DNA from 2 places in the Marinobacter sp. EN3 genome. Region 2 is predicted to be linked to the other one. Evidence: predicted binding sites of a transcription regulator. Region 2 holds the regulator's gene; the other holds the start of a gene.
The links. The regulator FliA, encoded in region 2, starts transcription of late flagellar genes. The targets are predictions, from matches to a motif close to CTAAAGTTTNNNNNNNNNNNGCCGNTAA.
Positions count from the first base shown of each region.

Region 1: a site for FliA is predicted at 2,513-2,540, ahead of Q675_RS19980 (methyl-accepting chemotaxis protein). Genes of this name have one in related genera too.

Region 1 is NZ_AXCC01000001.1:96,418-107,192, reverse strand. It holds gene Q675_RS19995 (helix-hairpin-helix domain-containing protein) at 1-326, opposite strand, end outside; gene Q675_RS19990 (hypothetical protein) at 373-771, opposite strand; gene Q675_RS19985 (bifunctional GNAT family N-acetyltransferase/carbon-nitrogen hydrolase family protein) at 932-2,452, opposite strand; gene Q675_RS19980 (methyl-accepting chemotaxis protein) at 2,609-4,495, shown strand; gene Q675_RS19975 (transporter substrate-binding domain-containing protein) at 4,520-5,428, opposite strand; gene Q675_RS19970 (YiiD C-terminal domain-containing protein) at 5,627-6,181, shown strand; gene recQ (DNA helicase RecQ) at 6,165-8,036, opposite strand; gene Q675_RS19960 (1-acyl-sn-glycerol-3-phosphate acyltransferase) at 8,210-9,415, shown strand; gene glgP (alpha-glucan family phosphorylase) at 9,419-10,775, opposite strand, start outside.
Region 2 is NZ_AXCC01000001.1:633,083-643,857, reverse strand. It holds gene flhA (flagellar biosynthesis protein FlhA) at 1-693, shown strand, start outside; gene flhF (flagellar biosynthesis protein FlhF) at 749-2,062, shown strand; gene Q675_RS22535 (MinD/ParA family protein) at 2,136-2,948, shown strand; gene Q675_RS22530 (RNA polymerase sigma factor FliA) at 2,981-3,724, shown strand; gene cheY (chemotaxis response regulator CheY) at 3,885-4,268, shown strand; gene Q675_RS22520 (protein phosphatase CheZ) at 4,290-5,075, shown strand; gene Q675_RS22515 (chemotaxis protein CheA) at 5,094-7,223, shown strand; gene Q675_RS22510 (protein-glutamate methylesterase/protein-glutamine glutaminase) at 7,257-8,402, shown strand; gene Q675_RS22505 (flagellar motor protein) at 8,402-9,142, shown strand; gene motD (flagellar motor protein MotD) at 9,162-9,944, shown strand; gene Q675_RS38195 (hypothetical protein) at 9,968-10,114, shown strand; gene Q675_RS22495 (ParA family protein) at 10,136-10,775, shown strand, end outside.

The DNA of each region.
Region 1 (10,775 bases), 540 kb from region 2:
TTCGAGGTTGATTCGCCGGACTTGGACACTGACTTGCCAGTTTCCTTTGAAGCGATACCCAGGCGCTCCAGCAATGCCGACTGCAGTTCGTGGAATTCATTCATGCGGCGCTCAAATTCGTCGTTAAAGCGCTTCATTTCACGATCACGCAGCTCATCCATGTCTTTCAGGAGCTTGCGTACCGGCTCCTGAACCTGGTTCTGCAGGTTGTCGAACTGCTTCAGTGCGTCGTTAATCAGCCCTTCGATCTGGGCGGATGTTTTCTCGAACTCTTTGTTTACTTTCTTGACGATCTTATCAACGCTTGGCTTGGCTTTCTTTGCCATGGAGTGTCTCCTTACGGAAGGGAAGTGCGGGTGAAGTGAACGGGCATCAGGCCATTTGTCGCATACCGGAAGCGGGACTCGACCCACGCCGGGATTTCAGGCTCTGTTTCTTGAGAACAACTTCTCTTATGCGCCGCAGTTTGTCAGAGAGCGGCGATTCGTCTCGAGCATTTAGCTCAACAAAATCAAGTGAGTAGAAGAAGTTGCTACAGTGTTTTCTCTTTTCGGTAACCAGGCCGGTCAGGCCTTCGGCACGGATTTCTTCAAACGGCATATCCATAACAAGGTCGAGAACCACGGTATCCCCGGGTTCAAACAGTTTGTCCGTTTTCATCACGCAGCCGTAACTGTCGAGTTCATAAAGTCGCGCTTCCACGGTTTCCTTGCGAAAAATGCCGTGTCGGATTCGGAAACGCGCGACCAGGTCCGGTAGTTCTTCGTTCATGGAACGCTTGCTCTGCTATTGAGGTCGGCCAGATATATACTGAACATTAATTAAACAATAGACGGGCCAGAAACTTTTGGCAATGCCGTCAGCTATCTACCGCAGCCCGTTCATGGAAATAATCAGGATTTGGCCCCCTGTGCGGGGCCAAATCTGCCCATTACCGGGTTTTCAGCTCGTAAAGGTCAACACGTCGATCTTTCAGATTGGTGACAGAACCTTCGTTTCTGACCAGTTTGAGCTTTTCCAGATCCATATCTGAAAACATGATCATTTCGGTGTTCGGTGTGGTTTCTGCCATCACTGCATCATGAGGGAATGCGAAATCCGACGGCGAGAATACCGAAGACTGGGCGTACTGAACATCCAGGTTTTCCACTTTCGGCAGGTTGCCCACGCTGCCGGTAATCACCACGTAGCACTCGTTTTCTATGGCCCGGGCCTGGGCACAATGGCGCACGCGCAAATAGCCGTTCTTGGTATCGGTCCAGAAGGGGACACAGATAATGTCCACATCCTGACTGGCGGCGATACGGCCCAGTTCCGGAAACTCAATGTCGTAGCAGATCATGATGGCGACACGGCCGGCATCGGTATCGAATACCTGGAATTTATCACCACCCTCAATAACCCAGTCGCGACGTTCGTGAGGGGTGATGTGGACCTTGCGCTGCTCGTCTACACGACCGTCACGGTGGCACAGGTATGAGACGTTGTAGACCCGGTCATCTTCAATCAGCGGCATGGAGCCGGTGATAATGTTGATGTTGTAACTGACGGCCATTTCCGACATTTCGTTGCGGAACTGTTCGGTAAAGCCGGCGAGGAACCGAATGGCACGGGTCTGATCCATCTGGTCGGTCAGCCCCATCAGCGGCGCGTTGAAAAATTCCGGGAACAGGGCAAAGTCGCTTTTATAATCCGACAGTGCGTCCACGAAGTACTCAACCTGCTTGAGCACCTCCTCCACCGAGGTGAATTCCCGCATCTGCCACTGCACCGCCCCCATGCGCACCTGGGTTTTTTTGACGTTGAGTACCGATGAGGGAGGCGTATAGAGAATGTTTCTCCACTCCAGCAACGTTGCATATCCGAGGGATTTCTGGTCTTCCGGCAGGTATTTGTGCATCAGCCGGGTAACCTGGAAATCGTTGGAAAGCTGGAACGTCAGGATCGGGTCGTAGATTTCCTTGCGATCAACGCGCTGAATGTATTCTTCCGGAGTGTATTGCTCGGCGTACTTGAAGTAGCTGGGAATCCGCCCTCCGGCGAGGATGGCCCGCAGGTTCATGGAACGACAGAGCTCTTTTCGTGCTTCATACAGGCGACGCCCCAGTCGATAGCCCCGGTATTCGGGGTCTATAAACACATCCAGGCCGTAAAGCGAATCGCCGTTGGGGTTGTGCCAGATTTTCTCGTTACGCAGAATCAGGTCGTCGTAGGCGTGAGGGTTGCTGAATCTTTCGTATTTCACGCATACCGTGAGCGCCACCGCCACCAACTGGCCGTTGTCTTCGATACAGATCTGGCCATCCGGAAACTGTTCTACCAGAGCCTTGATGGTTTCTTTTGGCCACGCGCCACCAATGTCGTCGTAAACCCGATCCATCAACTCTTGCAACTGGCCGTAGTCATCAAGGGTCAGGTTACGCAGATTCAGGTGGAGCTCTTCATGGGCCATAGGGTTCTCCCTGTCGTGTCTGGCGAATGTGCTGTGATCTCAGCATTCTAGCAAAGAGTGTTCAAGACTTCGCAGGATCTGCCGTTAGTAAGTATGTTTCGACTACACTAAATGATAAATGCAATTTGTTTTTGACCCTGATTGGAGACCGTCAGCTTGAACCTATCATTCGCCCAGAAATTGCTGATCGCAATTGGCTCCCTGATCGTGTTGATTATGGGCGCCCTGACAATTTCCAACGATATTCGGCTCCGCTCAACGACCGATCGCTACGTTAGCGCGCTGATGAGCGATGCAGTGGCCCAGAGTACGTCGAGTATTGCCGATTGGCTCAATACGCGCCTGGATATGGCGGAAGCGACGGCGAAGGCGCTGGAACGGACTCGCAACGACGATAACGCCCGCGTTCTCATGGAAGCCATGACCGAAGGTGGCAACATCAAGGACGTGTACGCCGGCACCGAAGATGGCCGCATGCTGATGCGAAGTGCCGAAGTAGAAGCCACGCTTCCACCCGATTATGACCCCCGGGTACGCCCCTGGTACCAGAAAGCCCAGCGTTTGGGGCAGGCGTCGTTTACCGATCCGTACCTGGATGCAACCTCGGACGAGACCATTATTTCCGCCATGGCGCCAATCAAGCGGGGCAATTATGTTGGCGTGGCCGGTATGGATATCAGTCTCAACACAATCGATCAGATGCTATCGACCATTACCCTGGCAGAGACGGGCTATGCGGCGTTAATCAACAATTCCGGCACGGTCCTGTTTCACCCCAACAGCGAGATTGTTGGCAAGAACATCAGCGGCATGATCGGTCAGCAGCCGGTTCTGGACGGTTCTCTGCAGGGATTTGAGAGCGAGGGTGCCGAGTGGAGTGTCAGCTTTCACCCCATCAGCGAAGCCCGGGCCGTGGACTGGTACCTGGTTACGTTCGTGAATGAAAACCTGATCAGTGCTCCCATCGTCGAGGCTCGGACTATGGGCCTGATCATCGCCGGGGTAGGGCTGATTGTTGCGCTTGTCTTGCTCTACTTTGCGATAAGCTTCCTTCTTGCGCCGGTTCGCAGGCTTAATGGCGCCATGTCTCGCATCGCTTCCGGAGATGCGGATCTTACCAAGCGTCTTGATGACTCTGCGTCTGATGAGTTTGGGCAGTTGGCGCGCAGCTTTAATAGCTTTGTTGAGAACATCCAGCAGGTTGTAAAAGAAGTAAAAGAGGGCAGCGACGAACTGGAGGAGAACGTAAAGTCGCTCCGACAGACGTCCAGCGACAGTCGCTCCAGTGTTGAAAACCAGCAGCATGAGATCGACATGATCGCGACGGCAATTAACGAAATGTCCGCGGCGGCGGGTGAGATTGCCCAGAATGCCCAGCAAACTGCGGAAGCTGCAGAGAATGCAGACCAGGAAAGCCGGGGTTCCCTGGAGACCGTCACCGCCTCGCGGGATGCGGTGCAGAAGCTGGTGGGTGAAATAAACGCCGCCGCCGAGGTTATCGACACCCTTGGTAAGGATGTTTCGTCGATTACGACTGTACTTGAAGTCATTCAGGGCATTGCGGAACAAACCAATCTGCTGGCACTGAACGCGGCCATTGAAGCGGCGCGGGCAGGGGATGCGGGACGCGGATTTGCGGTGGTGGCTGATGAGGTTCGGAATCTCGCTCAGCGTACCCAGTCTTCCACCGAAGAAATCAACAACATGATCGAGCGGCTGCAGAAAGGCGCCAACGATGCGGTAGACGTTATGAAAGCCTCTACGGCGGTATCCAACGTGAGTATGGAGAAAGCGCAGGATGCGATGGAGTCTCTGAACCGGATTGTGGAGGCGATTACCGCCATCAGTCAGATGACCTCACAGATCGCCACGGCCTCCGAGGAGCAGACATCGGTGACCGAAGAGTTGAATGCGTCCATCACCCGCATTGCTGACCAGGGCCAGGAAGCGGCCAAGGCGGCCAGCGAGAACGATGTTTACAGTGGCCACATCGAGACTATCGGCAGTGTGCTGAATGACAAGGTAACCCGTTTCCGGGTGTAATTCGTGGCGGCCAGGGATGGCCCGCTAGTCTCCGACACTCAGTAGCTCAACGCGGCGCTCCAGGTTTTCCAGGGTTCGACGCCCGACATATCTGGATTCTTCACTAAGATACGGATTCTCCAACGTGATTACTGTGCGCCGATCAAGGCCCAGTGATGATACCGCTCTGCCAAACCAGTTTTTCAGATACACCGCGAAGCTGCCGTCCAGGATCGCTCGCTCCAGACCCAGTTGCAGGCGTTGCGCGGTTTCGTGATCGTCCGGGGCCACAAAAAGGTAGGATGGCATGGCGTAGGCCAGCAGGATGTTTGGCTCGATTACCAGGTCGTCGGCTTTGTTATGTTCGAGGTCGAACAGCACTTCGCTCACACCGCGGGCGTAACAGTCGAAGCGTTTATTGCGAAGCATACCAAAGAGTATTTCATAGCGGGTGTGGGTGATCACGGTAATGCCGTTAGCTTCGAGAATCGGGGTGTCTGGCCAGTGTGCGCCCTGGCCAATACGGATATCTCGCTGGCGCAGGTCGTCCAGGCTGGATACCCCCTCAAACAGATTGAGCTGTTCCGGCAACACTAGGCATACCCTGAATCCGAGCAGTCCGCCGTCCACAGGTACCGGAATGGCGTTCAGAAATGTTTCCCGCTCTTCTGACGTCGCCACGTTCGCAATATCCAGAATCCGGCTCCGAGGGTTAGCCAATTCCCGAAGGGCGCGCCCCTGGCTTATTTCTTCGCTGCGGATAATCTGGAACTCACCGTACTCCGAGGTTTTGCGCAATGCGAGTTCAACCAGATTGCGAATGGCCGGGTTATCGTAGTTGCGGTACCAGAGTATGTAGTCTCGTGTGGGAGCCGATTTGGATTCGGACGCAGCCGTTTGCTGAACGTGAATGCACGCCGCAAGCGCCAGAACTGGCCAGAGGCGCGTTATCATTTTATTGAATGTGTACAACTGCGTGCCCTTTCCCTGTTATCCGGCTGCAAGCAACGGTAACGTTACAGACATTGGCTACAGCTTAGATCAGAAAGCGTTATTCGAAACGTACAGGTTTCAAAAAAACTGTAAAAGATTCTTGAAGTAGCCGTATCTGACTGTAAAGATCGCCTTTTCTGTACTTCAGGATATGGCTTTATGGCTCTTATTGATTCTCTGATTGGCACCGCCGGCCAATGGGTAAGCTCCAGTGACCCCAAGGCGACGCTGCTGCAACCGCTGGAATGGCTCAAGAAGACCGGCAGTTATGCTGCGGTTAACCGCATTATTGGTATGGCGATACCGTTCGCGCCACGTAATCACTTCAGCGTTGAGGAGCTTCGCCCGGGCTACGTCAAAGCCCGCGTGCGCCTCAAGGGCAATAAAAACCACTTTGGTAGCCTGTATGCTGGCGCCTATTTCCTGGTGGCGGAGATTCCCGGTGGGGTGTTGACCCTCTTCGACCTTGGCCCTGCCTATACGCCAATTCTGAAGGAAATGACTCTGGAGTTTCTGCAGCCGGCCAATTCAGATGTGACCGTGGAATTTGAACTACCACCAGAGGCGGTGGCTGCCATCCTTGCCGATGCAGACGCCACCGGTAGGGCTAAATTTACTCTGGAAGGCATTCTGAGAGATGAAGAAGGCAACCACGTTGCCACCTCCATCGCCCATTACCGGGTGCGCAAGAAGGGGTTCAAGCCTCAGGATTGATAGAGCGTAGCGCCTGCAGGAAAACATCGCCATACTTTTCCAGCTTGGCGGCGCCCACGCCGCTGACCTCGGCCAGCTCCTCCAGGGTGGAAGGGCGGCGTTCAAGCATGTCGAACAGGGTTGTGTCGTGGAAGATCACGTAGGGCGGCACGCCCTGCTTGTCCGCCAGCTCTTTGCGGCAGGCCCGCAACGCATCCCACCCGGCGTGGTCGGTAATCTGGTCCCGCACGTTCTGGCCGCTACGGCGGCTCGTTGATGACTTACCACCAGCGGTGTTGCGGACCACCGGGTCTTTCCGGAGTTCAATCGCCTGTGCGCCCTTGAGCAGGGGGCGGCAGCGCTCGGTTAGCTGAAGCGCGCCATAGCCCTCAGGGTCTGCCCGCAGGTATCCGTTCGCCACCAGTTGCCGGAATACCGACTTCCATTCGTTCGCTGACAGTTCCTGACCGATGCCATAGGTGGTGATCGCCTGGTGGCCGGATTGCAGGATTCGTTCATTCTCTGACCCGCGAAGTACATCAATGACGTAGTTAACGCCAAAACGCTGGCCGGTGCGGTACACGCAGGAGAGGGCCTTCTGCACCGCCACCGTGCCATCCCAGGTTTCCGGAGGGTTCAGGCAGGTATCGCAGTTTCCGCAGGGAGTCTCCAGATTGTCTCCGAAATAATGCAACAAAACTTGTCGCCGGCACTGGGTCACTTCGCACAGCCCAAGCATGGCATCCAGTTTCTGTCGCTCAACCCGCTTGAACTGATCGTTACCCTGAGAGGCCTCCAGCATCTGCCGGAGTTTGATGACATCCTGCAGGCCATACACCATCCACGCGGTGGACGGCTTGCCATCCCGGCCCGCCCGGCCCGTTTCCTGGTAATAGGCTTCCAGGCTTTTGGGAAGGTCCATATGGGCGACAAAACGCACATCAGGTTTATCGATGCCCATGCCAAAGGCAATGGTTGCCACCACAATAACGCCGTCTTCCCTGAGAAAGCGCTCCTGATTGCGGGCGCGGTCTTCGGCGCTCAGCCCGGCATGGTAGGGCAGTGCGGTATAGCCCTTGCTGCTCAGTAATCGGGCGGTGGCATCGACCTTGTTTCGGGACAAGCAATAGACAATACCGCAATCACCTTCATGCTCTGCTTTAATAAAATCCAACAACTGTTTGTTTGCGTTGGTCTTTGGTGTAATCCGATACTGAATGTTCGGGCGATCAAAGCCACTGATGAAATGCCGGGCGTTTGTCAGCGACAGCCGTTCAGCAATCTCTTTTCGCGTGCGCTCATCAGCGGTCGCTGTCAGTGCGATACGGGGGATGCCGGGAAATTCCTGGGCCAGCATGCTCAGTTGAAGGTAGTCGGACCGGAAATCGTGCCCCCACTGGGAGACGCAGTGAGCCTCGTCTATGGCAAACAACGACAGGGACGCGTTATGCAGCAGCTCAATGGTTCGCGGCTGAATCAGCCGTTCCGGCGCGCAATAGAGCAGGTCCAGCTCGCCGGTCGCCAGGGCGTATTCGGTGGCACGGGCCTGTTCGAAATCCATGGTGGAATTCAGGAACGCCGCTCTCACTCCAAGCTCGCGTAGCGCCGCCACCTGATCCTGCATAAGCGCGATCAGCGGTGAGATCACAATGGCGGTGCCGGGCCGGACCAGAGCGGGCACCTGGTAACACAGGGATTTACCGCCCCCGGTGGGCATCAACACAAGGGCATCACCGCCGTTGACCACTTCCCGGACAATATCCCCCTGCAGGGGCCGAAAACTCTCGTAACCAAAGACCTCGTGCAGAACCTGCTCCGGATTTCGGCCCGCAGCGGTGGGTGGTTCAGTGGCGAGTTGGTCGAAGTCCTGGTCCATGTACATTCAGTGGTCGGCCCGTGGCGGAGTGATTAAGCAGCGCGATTCTACCAGATCCTTCCGGATGTTTGGTCAACTGGCCATTCGGGTGGAGGCAAACCGGCAAGAGAAAGGATACAATAGCGCCCCTTTCGTACACTGTGATCAACGCTGCGAACAACAACAGGGCTTGCATGCAGGAATTTGACGCAATCCGTCCCTATTCGGATGAAGAAACCGCGCCAACCATCCAGAGGTTGGTTAACGACCGGGAATTCCTGGATATGGTTGGGCGGTTCAAGTCGCCAACCGTTGCAAAATGGGCGCCGGGCGTTCTGAGGATGTTCATTCGCCGCTGGCTGGTCAGCCATTTCGGGCATTACACCCGGGTAGATGATATGCAGGCCGGGGTTTCGAAATACGTCGGAGAACTGGTGGAAAATACCACCACCCGCGTCACCCACAGTGGCCTGGAAAATCTCAGCAAGAACAGCGCCCATCTGTTTATTTCCAATCACCGGGACATTGTTTTTGACCCGATGGTGGTCAACTACCTGCTGTTCCAGAACGGCTTCCACACAACCCGGATTGCCATTGGCGACAACCTGCTCTCCAATCGGGTGTTTGCGGAAATGATGCGGCTGAACAAGAGTTTTGTGGTGCGCCGTAACATGACCAGCCCAAGGGAAATGCGTGATGCCTACCTCACGCTTTCCGGCTTTATCAATCACAGCATTGATACCAATCACAGCATCTGGATTGCTCAGCGCGAAGGCCGCGCGAAAGACGGCATTGACGCTACCGACCCGGCGATCATCAAGATGTTCTACATGAGCCGGAAAAAATCGGGGCTGGCGTTCGATGAAGCCATGAACCGCCTTCACATCGTGCCGGTATCCATTGCCTACGAATACGACCCCTGCGATGCCGACAAGGCCAAAGAACTGGAAGTGCGGGGCCGGACCGGCGCCTATCAGAAGACGGAAGGCGAAGACACAGACCAGATCGTTAAAGGGCTGACGGGCTTTAAAGGCCACGTTCATGTCCATTTCGGGGCCCCGATTGCCGATTCACCGGACAACCCGAAAGCACTGGCCGCACGCATTGACCATGAAATGCACGCCAATTACCACCTGCACGCCTCCAATCTGGTGGCGTACCAGATGCGGGGAGTTCACCCGGATGCCCATGAGACTCCGGGCAGCGTGAGTGAGAGCGTGGTAACCGCCGAGACCTGGTCTCCGGCCGATATGGACGCTGCCACGGCAGAAATGGAGCGCCGGCTGGAGGCCTGTGACCCGGCGATCCGCCCTTATTTGCTGGATATGTATGCCAACCCGGTGGTCAACGCACTGGCCGCGAATAACCACGAGCAACCGCTGAACCCGACTACCGACTAAGTGTCATGCCCAGAGCATGGCCCCCATCTCCAGCGGGTGGGATAACGCCGTGTGGTGCGGATAGATGCGCAATCGCAGCGTTTGTAACCCCGGGTAGGGAGGCTGGACCCGGGTTTTGAACAGGGTTTTACCGTCTTTCTCTCCGCTGGCTTCCAGCACAAATGCGTCTGGCCCGGGGCCAGTGTGAGTGCCGGTGCATTCAGGCTCAACCAGGCATTCCACCCGTACATCATCGGGCGCCAGACCATTCAGAGCCACCGACACTTTCAGCTCCACGGATTCATCCCAGTGACAGCGATCTGACACGCAGCCGTCCACATGGATGGACACGCCGCTCCAGGCCTCTTGCACCCGGGCTTTCCACTCTGCCAGCTCCTGCGCCAGTGCGGCATTGTTGTCTCTCAACCGCGCGCCCTGCCGGGTGGCTGGCTGATAATAGTTGCGAACATAGTCCATCACCATGCGCTGGGCGTTGAACCTGGGCGTAATGGTTTTCATGGACGCTTTCGAGCGCGTTACCCAGCCCTGCGAGTAGCCCTGAGAGGCTCGGTTGTAATAGAGCGGAATGACTTCCTGCTCCAACAGGTCCAACAGGTCCCGGGCTTCCTCGCGGTTGCGAAACTCCACATCCAGTTCGATGTCCCGCGGCGTAATCGCCCAGCCATTGGTTTCGTCATAGCCTTCACCCCACCAGCCGTCCAGCACGCTCAGATTCAGGGCACCATTAACGGCCGCTTTTTCGCCAGAGGTGCCGCTGGCTTCCTTGGGGTATTCCGGCGTGTTGAGCCAGACATCAACACCGCTCAATAACCGGCGCGCCATGGCCTGATCATAATCCTCCAACAGGATAATGTGCCCCATCAGGTTGGGCTGCATGGAGAGGTCGTGTATGACCTTGATCAGTTGTTGCCCGGGTTTGTCCTGGGGATGGGCCTTGCCGGCAAATACCAGCACAACCGGCTGCTCCGGATTGGTGAGCAGCCGTTCCAGGCGGGCCAGATCGGAGAAAATCAGCGTAGCTCGCTTATAGGTAGCAAAGCGGCGGGCGAAGCCGACCACCAGCGCGTCATTTTCCGGCGACACCAGCTTGCGGGCCATTCGCTCAGTGACTGAATGGCCCGTGCCATTGCGCTTGTGCTGGCGTTTCAGGCGCCGCACGATGAACTCGGCCATCTGCTGTTTCAGGGCCTTGTGAACGCTCCAGTAATGGTAGTCCGGGATCTTGTCGATGAACTGCCAGAACGTCGGGTTTCGCAGTTCACTTTTCCAGGTCGGCGCCTGGATATCGAACAGACTTGCCCATTCCGGCGCCAGGAACGTTGGCACGTGAACACCATTGGTGATATAGCCAAGGGGATTC
Region 2 (10,775 bases):
GATCAGGCCCAGACCCTGGGTTACACCGTGGTGGATGCGAGTACCGTGGTGGCGACACATCTGAATCAGATCCTGCAGAAACACGCTCATGAACTGATTGGCCACGAAGAAGCCCAGAAGTGGCTGGACCAGTTGGAGAAGATTTCGCCCAAGCTGGCGGAGGAACTGGTGCCGACCACGATTTCCATCAGCATCCTGTTGAAAGTTTTGCAGAACCTGTTGAAAGAAGAAGTGCCGGTGCGGGATATGCGCTCCATTGCCGAGGCCATCGTGAACGTGCATCCAAAGAGTCAGGACCCGAAAGTACTGACCACGGTAGCCCGCCAGGCGCTGCGCCGGATGATTGTTCAGAGTATTTGTGGCAACGACGCCGAAATCCCTGTTATCACGTTGGATCCAGACCTGGAACAGTTATTGCTGAAGTCTGTTCAGCAGAGTCAACAATCCGGCGGTCAGGATGACATTGGTCTGGTGCTTGAGCCCAACATGGTGGAAAAGCTGCAACGATCCCTTCAGGACAGCGTGCAGCGCCAGGAAATGCTCGGCAAGCCCGCCATCCTGCTGGTTTCGGGGCCCTTGCGGCCAGTACTGGCGAAGTTTGCCAGCTACGGGGTAGAGCGTTTGCATGTGCTCTCTTACCAGGAAATCCCGGATAACAAACAGATCACGATAGTCGCTTCTGTGGGTCAATAAACCGACGGAGCATCGCGGGGAGCCAGAGTGCTTGCCGGTGGGAGGATGAAACAGCATGAAAGTAAAACGGTTTTTTGCGCAGTCCATGGCTGAGGCCCTGAAGCAGGTAAGCCACGAAATGGGGCCGGATGCCGTTATTCTGTCTAACCGCCGGGTTGATGGTGGTGTTGAGATCGTGACGGCACTCGACTACGACGAAAACATGGCGCGTCAGCGTCTTGGCGATAGGGCGGTTGAAGCCACCAACGGCTCCCGGCTGGCAGAGATGCAGGCCGAGCAGCATCGTCGGCTGGAAGAGGAGCTGAACCGGTCCCGCAGTCGCATTCGTGAGGTTCGGGAAAAGCGCGCAGGAAGTGGCGCCTCAGGTGGCGTGGCGTCGTCCTTGTCTTTCGAGACTGCCGATTTTCCGGCGTCACGTCCCAGTGATGAAGCGCTGGCAAAGCCGTTTGCGGGTAGCGAATCCGGCGCCGGTGGCTATGCCGATGAACTGGCCAGTATGCGTGCCGAAATCAGCTCTCTGCGTGATCTGGTCAGTGGTAAGGCTGCAACTGCCACGCCGACCGGCAACAGCGCAGTTCAGCAACGATTGGCCGAGCGCCTGCAGGAGTTCGGTTTGGGCGCGGAGCTGGCCGGCTCTCTGTCCCGTCGGCACCGGGCCGGGCGTCTGGAGGACGGCTGGAAGCAGTCACTGAAAATGCTGGCGACCGGCGTTCGTACCGGTCGCGAAGACTGGCTTGATGCCGGCGGTATCTATGCCCTGGTCGGGCCAACCGGGTCTGGCAAAACCACCACCATTGGCAAGCTGGCGGCCCGCTACGTGCTTGAGCATGGTCCGGATTCGTTGGCACTGGTGACCACCGACCGCTATCGTGTGGCCGCTCATGAGCAGCTCTTCGTGTTCGGCCGCATCCTGAATGTGCCCGTGCGTGTGGTGGATGAGAGCCATTCCCTGGATGACATTCTTGATGAGTTATCGGATCGACACCTGGTGCTGATTGACACTGCCGGCCTGACCAGTGCCGACCGCGGTTACCAGGAACAACTGGCGGAGTTGGCTCGCAGCGATCACAATATCCGTACACATCTGGTGGTCTCCGCCACCAGTCAGCCACGTATCATGAAATCCGTGTGGCATTGCTATAAGATGGCAAGCCTTGCAGGCTGCATCATGACCAAGATTGATGAGGCCCTGACCTTGGGCGAAGCGCTCGGGTTCGTTATGGAGACCAGCTTACCGGTGGCCTGGTACACCGATGGCCAGAAGATACCGGAAGATCTCCAGAGGGCGGAGGCCATTCCGTTAGTGCGCCTGGGCGTAGAACGGCTTAAGGCCGTGCAGAGCGCACAGACAGTCGCCGAAGGTGCCTGAGCCTCGTTGGCGACCAGAATAAAACACCGGCACGCGTGCCCGTACAAGAACGTAGTAAGAGACTGATAACAGTATGAGCAGACCACATCCGGTTCAGGTGATTGCGGTTTCCGGCGGCAAGGGCGGTGTCGGCAAGAGCAATGTTTCGGTCAATCTCGGTATCGCCCTGGCCCAGAAGGGGCGCCGGGTTGTCTTGCTGGACGCGGATCTCGGGCTCGCCAACATCGATGTGTTGCTCGGCATTACCGCTAATCGAAATCTGCAAGACGTACTCAGCGGCGATTGTGATCTGAAAGACGTGCTGGTGAATGGCCCTGGTGGTATCAAGATTGTACCGGCTTCCTCCGGCACCCAGCGTATGACCCAGCTCAGCGCCATGGAACATGCCGGCCTGATCAACGCTTTCAGTGAGCTGGGCGACCAGATTGACGTTCTGATTGTGGATACCGCCGCAGGTATTTCTGAATCGGTGGTCAGCTTCCTCAGGGCCTCGCAGGAACTTCTGCTGGTGGTCTGCGACGAACCTACTTCCATTACCGATGCGTACGCGTTGATCAAGCTGATGAACCGGGATTATGGCACCAACCGCTTCCGTATCCTGGCAAACCAGGTCCGCAATGAGCAGGAAGGCCGCCATCTGTTTGAAAAACTGACCCGGGTCACCGAGCGTTTTCTGGATGTGGCACTACAATATGTAGGTATCGTGCCTTACGACGAGGCCGTCAAGAAAGCCGTCCAAAGACAGAAAGCGGTATTGGATGCCTATCCGAGGGCGAAAGCCTCGCTGGCTATCCGGGCTCTGGCCGAAAAAGTGGACAGTTGGCCTTTGCCGTCCTCTCCCAGGGGGCATCTCGAATTCTTCGTGGAGCGGCTCGTCGAAGTCTGATCTGAATCCAGTCCTACAAGAAAACCGGATACATGACATTGGCGAAACATCTGGGAATTTACCATCAGGCCGGCGCCAGGAGCCCTTCAGCCCTGATTGAAGAGCATGCGCCGCTGGTCAAGAAAATCGCCCTTCATCTCATGGCCCGGCTGCCGCCATCAGTGCAGCTGGAAGACCTTATGCAGGCCGGTATGATTGGCCTGCTGGAGGCCGCGCAGCGCTATTCTTCCGGCAAAGGTGCCACCTTTGAAACCTACGCAGGGATTCGCATCCGCGGCGCCATGGTGGATGAGATCCGCAAAGGCGACTGGGTGCCCCGCTCAGTGCATCGCAACGCCCGGCGAATCGCCAGTGCTATCAAGCAGGTGGAAGATCGTACCGGGCGCGAGGCCCAGGATGCCGAAGTAGCTGAAGAGCTTGGCATTGGTCTGGACGAGTACCATGCCTCACTCGCCGACGCTAACAGCGGTAGACTTTTTAGTCTTGATGAGCTCAATGAATCCGGCGAGCTGCCGATAGAAGAAGCAGAAGCGAGTGATAATCCGCTGGACGGTATTGCTTCAGGCGCTTTCCAGCGAAGTCTCGCAGACGCCATTGAGCAGTTGCCTGAGCGTGAAAAGCTGGTATTGAGCCTGTATTACCAGGAAGAGCTCAACCTCAAGGAAATCGGTGCGGTGCTAGGGGTCAGTGAGAGCCGGGTAAGCCAGATTCACAGCCAGGCGGCGTTGCGACTTCGCAGCCGGCTGGCCGAGTGGCGGGATGGTGACAACGACTGATCGGCCAGGTGCTGTGTTTCTCTCTCAGCAAGCTGTGTAGCTTTTGGTAAACGATGCTTTACAACGTGCGCAAACACCACACAATAAGCGCTTAAGGTAGCAGCCTGCTAGACTTCCAAAAGGCTGAATGAATTCCGGGTGTTACTGACTGGAGGTCCCATTGGACAAGAACATGAAAATTCTCATTGTGGATGACTTCTCCACAATGCGACGCATCATCAAAAACCTGCTGCGAGATCTCGGCTTCACCAATACGGATGAAGCAGACGATGGCAACACCGCGTTGCCCATGCTCCGAAGCGGCAAGTATGACTTCCTGGTGACTGACTGGAACATGCCCGGCATGTCGGGCTTTGACCTTCTGAAGGCTGTCCGTGCTGATGAAAACCTGAAGAACCTGCCGGTTCTGATGGTAACGGCAGAGGCTAAGCGGGACCAGATCGTGGCTGCGGCTCAGGCCGGGGTGAACGGGTATGTGGTCAAGCCTTTCACGGCAGCCGTGCTGAAGGAAAAGATCGAGAAAATCTTCGAACGAATCCAGTAACCAGAGGTCGGATGGCTCGCCATGAGTGATACCAAACAGAACCATCAGGGCCTTGATCCGGAGGTGGCGGAGAAGCTTCAAAAGCAGGCCTCCGACCTGGCCGAGAATGTAAACGCCGGGAATTATGCCAAGGCGATGACCCTGATCAATGAACTGAGCGAGGTTCGCGATCAGAGTCTGTATCGGGAAGTGGGGCGACTGACCCGCAGCCTCCATGAGGCAATCCGGAACTTCCAGATAGACCCGCGTAATGCCGAGCAGAAAGAAGTGCTGTCGAAGATGAGCGACGCTTCTGACCGTCTGGCCTATGTGGTTCAGATGACCAGCCAGGCGGCGAACCGCACCATGGATCTGGTTGAGGAAAGCATGCCGGTGGCTCACGCCATGCGGGATGAAGCGGTTTCCCTGCGGGATGAGTGGCAGCGTCTGCGCCGTCGTGAAATGGAGCCTGCGGAGTTTCGGGAGCTTTACGGTCGCATCGACAAGTTCTTCGCTGGCCTGACGACAGACTCCGACAGTCTGTACCAGAACCTGTCGGAAATCCTTCTGGCTCAGGATTTTCAGGATCTTACCGGTCAGGTTATCCAGAAGGTCACCGCGTTGGTGAAAGAGGTGGAAGACAACCTTCTTGGTCTGGTGGTGATGGCCAGCCACGTTGATCAACTGACCGGCACAGTGCATCAGATTGAAGAAAAAGAAGAATCGGCCGAAAAAGGGGTAGGGCCCCAGATCAAGGCCGATGAGCGGGAAGATGTAGTTTCGGGACAGGACGATGTGGACGATCTGCTGTCCAGTCTCGGATTCTGATAATAAAGAGGGTGACGCATGGCGTTAGATGCTGATGAAGAGATCCTGCAGGACTTCCTGGTAGAAGCCGGCGAGATACTCGAAAAGTTGTCGGAGCAGCTGGTGGATCTGGAGCAGCATCCCGATGACAGCGATCTGCTGAACGCCATTTTCCGTGGCTTCCATACCGTGAAAGGGGGCGCAGGCTTCCTTCAGCTGGAGGCACTGGTTAATTGCTGCCACTCTGCGGAGAACGTGTTTGATATTCTCCGGAATCACAAGCGCAAGGTAACACCGGACCTGATGGACGTGGTGCTGGAGGCGCTGGACAACGTTAATGCCATGTTCGAAGAAGTCCGCAACCGGGAAGAACCGACGCCCGCGCCGGACGAACTGATTGAAGCTCTGGATGCACTCGCCAAACCCGAGTCCGAGGATGCACCGGCGGTGGAAGCACCAACCCCGGCACAGGAGCCGTCGTCTGCGGATGTCGGACAGCAAGGGGATCAGGGCGATATCACTGACGAAGAGTTCGAGCAGCTGCTGGACGCGTTGGCGGATGAAAAATCCGATGGCCAGAAACCGGTCGGCAACGAGCAGGTGAGCACCCCGGCAGAATCCGCCGGCGGCTCAGACAGTGATGAGATTACCGACGATGAATTTGAGGCCCTGCTGGATCAACTCCACGGCAAGGGCCAGTTTGCCGGCGCGCCTGCGGAAGATGAAGCGCCCAAGGCAGATATCGACACCAGCGGTGGCTCGGAGAAATCATCCGGTGACGCCGATCTGATTTCCGACGACGAATTCGAGAACCTGCTGGACGAACTGCATGGCAAGGGTGCAGGCCCAAGCGCGGGGGCTGCCGCAGGTGAGCCCAAGCCTGCGCCGGCTCCATCAAGCAAGGCCGAACCAGCCCCGGAACCAAAGAAAGCGGAAGCCAAAGCCGAGAGCAAGGCCGCTTCCAAGCCGGCCCCTGCGCCTGCACCTGCCCGTGAGGCCGCACCAGCGGGCGAAACCACGGTTCGGGTTGATACCAAGCGCCTGGACGACATCATGAACATGGTGGGCGAACTGGTGCTGGTGCGTAACCGCCTGCAGCGTCTGGGTTCCGAAAGCGAAGACGAACACATGCACAAGGCAGTGGCCAATCTCGATGTGGTGACCACGGATCTGCAGGCTGCCGTCATGCAAACACGGATGCAGCCGATCAAGAAAGTTTTCGGCCGTTTCCCCAGAGTGGTGCGCGACCTGGCCCGCAGTCTGAAGAAAGAAGTGAATCTGGTCATGCACGGTGAGGAAACCGACCTGGATAAAAACCTGGTTGAAGCTCTGGCCGATCCCCTGGTGCACCTGGTGAGAAATTCCGTGGATCATGGTGTCGAGGCACCGGACGTACGGGAAAAGGCCGGCAAACCTCGCGCTGGAACCGTGACTCTGTCGGCGGAGCAGGAAGGCGACCATATTCTGCTGTCCATTGTCGACGACGGCGCCGGTATGAATCCTGATGTCTTGCGCCGCAAGGCGGTCGAGAAGGGCCTGTACGATCAGGATGCGGCAGACCGCCTTACCGATAACGAATGCTTCAATCTGATTTTTGCGGCCGGTTTCTCCACCAAGGACCAGATTTCCGATGTCTCTGGTCGGGGTGTCGGCATGGACGTGGTGAAAACCAAGATCGGCCAGCTCAATGGGCAGATCAATATCATGTCCGAACAGGGCAAGGGCACCAGCATTATCATCAAGGTGCCGCTGACTCTGGCCATTATGCCAACGTTGATGATCATGCTTGGTGACCAGTCTTTCGCGCTGCCGCTGGTGAATGTGGTGGAGATTTTCCACCTGGATCTGACCAAGACCAACATTGTCGACGGCAAAGAGTGTATTGTCGTGCGGGACAAAGTGTTCCCACTGTTCCACATCAAGCGCTGGCTGGTGCACGGTGCGGCAGGTCAGGCCGAGCCGGAGATTGCGCACGTGGTGATTGTGGCCATGGGGACCAAACAGGTCGGCTTTGTCGTTGATCAGCTGATTGGCCAGGAAGAGGTGGTGATCAAACCTCTGGGCCGGGCCCTGCAGGGGACGCCAGGAATGGCCGGCGCCACCATCACCGGTGATGGCCGTATCGCCCTGATTATTGATGTGCCGAGCCTCCTGCAGCACTACGGCTGAGCAGGAATTTCCGGGATTGTGTAGGAGAAATGGATGACAGTTTCTGTCCTGGTCGTGGATGATTCGGGCTTTTTTCGCAAACGGCTGACGGAAATCCTGACGGCCTCGGGCCAGATTAAAGTGGTAGGCGCCGCCACCAACGGGCGGGAAGGTGTCGAGCTGGCAGAAAAACTGCGCCCCGATGTGATCACCATGGATTACGAGATGCCGGTGATGGACGGCATCTCTGCCGTGCGCGAGATCATGCGCAAACATCCCACCCCGGTTTTGATGTTCTCGTCCCTGACCTATGAAGGTGCCCGCGTTACCCTGGATGCCCTGGAAGCCGGGGCAGTGGATTTCCTGCCCAAGAACTTCGAGGAAATTGCCAGGGACACCAGTCAACTTCAGAAAATCCTTATCCAGCGTATTCTGGATGTGGCCGGTAGCCGCCCGGGTGCCCGATCGGCGCCTGTGGCCCCGAGGCCGGCGGCACCGGCTGCGGAACCTCGCCGTGAACCTGTCGAGCGCGCCGGTTCGCGCCTGCACCGCCCGGTAACGACGGAACCCCGTAAAGACCCTGCGACCTCCGAGCCGGTTCGTAAACCCACCAGAAAAACGGCCGCCAGGCACTACAGTGTGGTAGCCATCGGCACTTCCACCGGTGGCCCCGTTGCGCTGCAAAAGGTGCTCACGGCGTTACCGGCTTCGTTTCCCGCGCCCATCGTATTGGTTCAGCACATGCCCGCCAGCTTCACTCCGGCCTTTGCCGAGCGGCTCAACAAGTTGTGTCGCATTGAGGTGCGCCAGGCCGAGGACGGCGACGTGCTTCGTCCGGGACTGGCCCTGCTGGCGCCCGGTGGCAAGCAGATGATGATTGAAAGTCGCGGCGGGCAGGCAAAAGTGCGGATTCTTCCGGGCGATGACCGCTTGAATTACAAACCCTGTGTGGATGTTACCTTCGGTTCTCTGGCCAGGAGCTTCCCAGGCAAAACCCTGGGTCTGATCCTTACTGGTATGGGTTCCGACGGAAAGGAAGGCTGCAGGATGATGAAGCAGTCCGGTTCCGTGATCTGGTCCCAGGATGAGAAATCCTCCGTCATCTATGGCATGCCGATGGCTGTGGCCAAAGCCGGACTGAGCGACGAGATTCTGGCGCTGGAGGATATTGGCGCGCGGCTGGTTGAAGGTGTGAGCTGATGGATATTCTGAGCCTGCTCGGAATCATCCTGGCGTTCGTGGCCATCCTGGGTGGCAATCTGCTGGAAGGAGGCGCTGTCAGTTCGCTGTTCAACGGCCCGGCCGGGTTGATCGTGGTGGGCGGAACTCTGGCGGCGACCATCCTGCAAACCTCCTGGCCGATGCTCAAGCGTGCCTTCGGTCAGGTTCGCTGGGTGTTTATTCCGCCCTACATCTCGCTGGAAGATGGCATTGGCAAGGTCATCGACTGGAGCGTCAAAGCCCGCAAACAGGGCCTGCTGGGCCTGGAAGGGCTTGCGGAGAGAGAGCCCGAGCCGTTTGCCCGGAAAGGGCTGCAGTTGCTGGTTGATGGTGCCGAGCCCGAGTCCATTCGCAGTATCATGGAAGTCGACCTGGAAACCCGGGAGCAGCGCGATCTGGAGTCGGCCAGAGTCTATGAGGCCATGGGTGGGTATTCCCCCACTATCGGTATTATTGGCGCGGTGATGGGCCTGATTCAGGTCATGACCAATCTGGAAGATCCCCAATCACTGGGTGGCGGCATCGCCACGGCCTTTGTGGCGACCATCTACGGCGTTGCCCTGGCCAACCTGTTGTTCTTTCCGGTGGCCAATAAATTGCGGGGCATCATCAAGGAACGCACCCGTTATGAGGACATGATGATCGATGGCATTATCGCCATTGCCGAGGGCGAAAACCCGAAATCCATCGAATTGAGACTGCGGGGCTTCCTGCAGTAATTCCGGGCCAGGGCTTCCTATGCGCCGTCGCAGACCACCCCAGGATGATCTCCACAACAAGGAACGCTGGCTGATTTCCTACGCGGATTTCATCACGCTTCTGTTTGCCTTTTTCGTGGTGATGTACTCGGTATCGTCCGTGAATGAGGGCAAGTACAAGGTGCTGTCGGAAACCTTCACCGGTGTCTTTAACGCCCCCCAGCGCTCATTGCAACCGGTCACCGTAGGCGGCCAGCCGGTCCGGGCGCCGCAACAACAGCATGAAGATGTTATTCCGCCGCCGGTTACCGAGGCGCCCCGTAATCCGGAACTGGATGCCGAGGGTCGCACCGAGGCTTTGCGAACCATGGCCAACCAGCTTGCCATGGAATTCGACGAACTGATCAATCAGGGGGTAGTGAGTCTGGAAACCAGCAGCGAGTGGATTGAACTCAATCTGCCGAACAGCATGCTCTTTGGCAGTGGTGATGCTGAGCCCCATTACGACTCTTTTGAAGTCATTGAAAAGATCGCCAGTGTACTGCGCAACCGCGACAATGCGGTCAAGGTGGAAGGCTTTACCGATAACCAACCCATTCGTACCAGCCGCTTTCCGTCCAACTGGGAACTTTCGACCGCCCGTGCAGCGGCTGTCGCCCGGATGTTGATGATGGAGGGCATCGAGCCAGAGCGCCTGGCAGCGGTGGGTTATGGTCAATACCAGCCTGTGGCCCGCAACGATACCGAGGAGGGCCGGCGGCGTAACCGCCGGGTGGTTCTGCTGATCTCCCGGGATGCAAGCATCCGGGGGGCGGTGCGCTGATCACCTGCCGGTGGCAGATGCGTATGGCTGAGCTGGCACACTTCCTGTATTACCTGTTGTTCATCGTCCGAATCGGCAAGGGGTTGCCGCAAAACCATCGATTCGGCTTTCAAGTTACCCGTATCCTTGCCGATAAGTTGAACAGAGGCCGGCGCATGACGCCAGGCTGAGCCGTTACCGGAGAACAAAACGTGCGTATCTGGGCTGTAGCCAATCAAAAAGGTGGAGTGGGGAAGACAACCTCTGTGGTCGCCCTGGGCGGACTGCTGGCCCAGCGCGGCAAGCGTGTGCTGGTGGTTGATCTGGATCCGCACGGATCGCTGACCAGCTGGTTTGGTTATGACCCGGATACCATCGCCCACAGCGTATTTGACCTGTTTCAGCATCAGGGCAAGGTTCCTGAAGGCCTGCCGGCGCAACTGATCACCGATACCGGTTGCCCCGGGCTGTCGCTGCTGCCTGCCAGTACTGCACTGGCCACCCTGGAGCGTCGGATGATTGGCGTTGAGGGTATGGGGCTGATTGTCTCCCGTGCCCTGGCCCAGTTGTGGGATGATTTTGACTACGTGATTCTCGACAACACGCCGTCACTGGGTGTGCTCATGGTGAATGCACTGGCCGCTGCCCAGTACCTGGTGATTCCGGTACAGACCGAGTTTCTGGCCATCAAGGGCCTGGAACGAATGCTGCACACCCTGCAAATGATCATGCGCTCCCAGAAGAACGAATTACCGTACATGATCGTTCCCACACTCTATGATCGCCGGACGCAGGCTTCGGTCAAGAGCCTTAATCTGTTACGCAAGACCTATCAGGATACCCTCTGGCGTT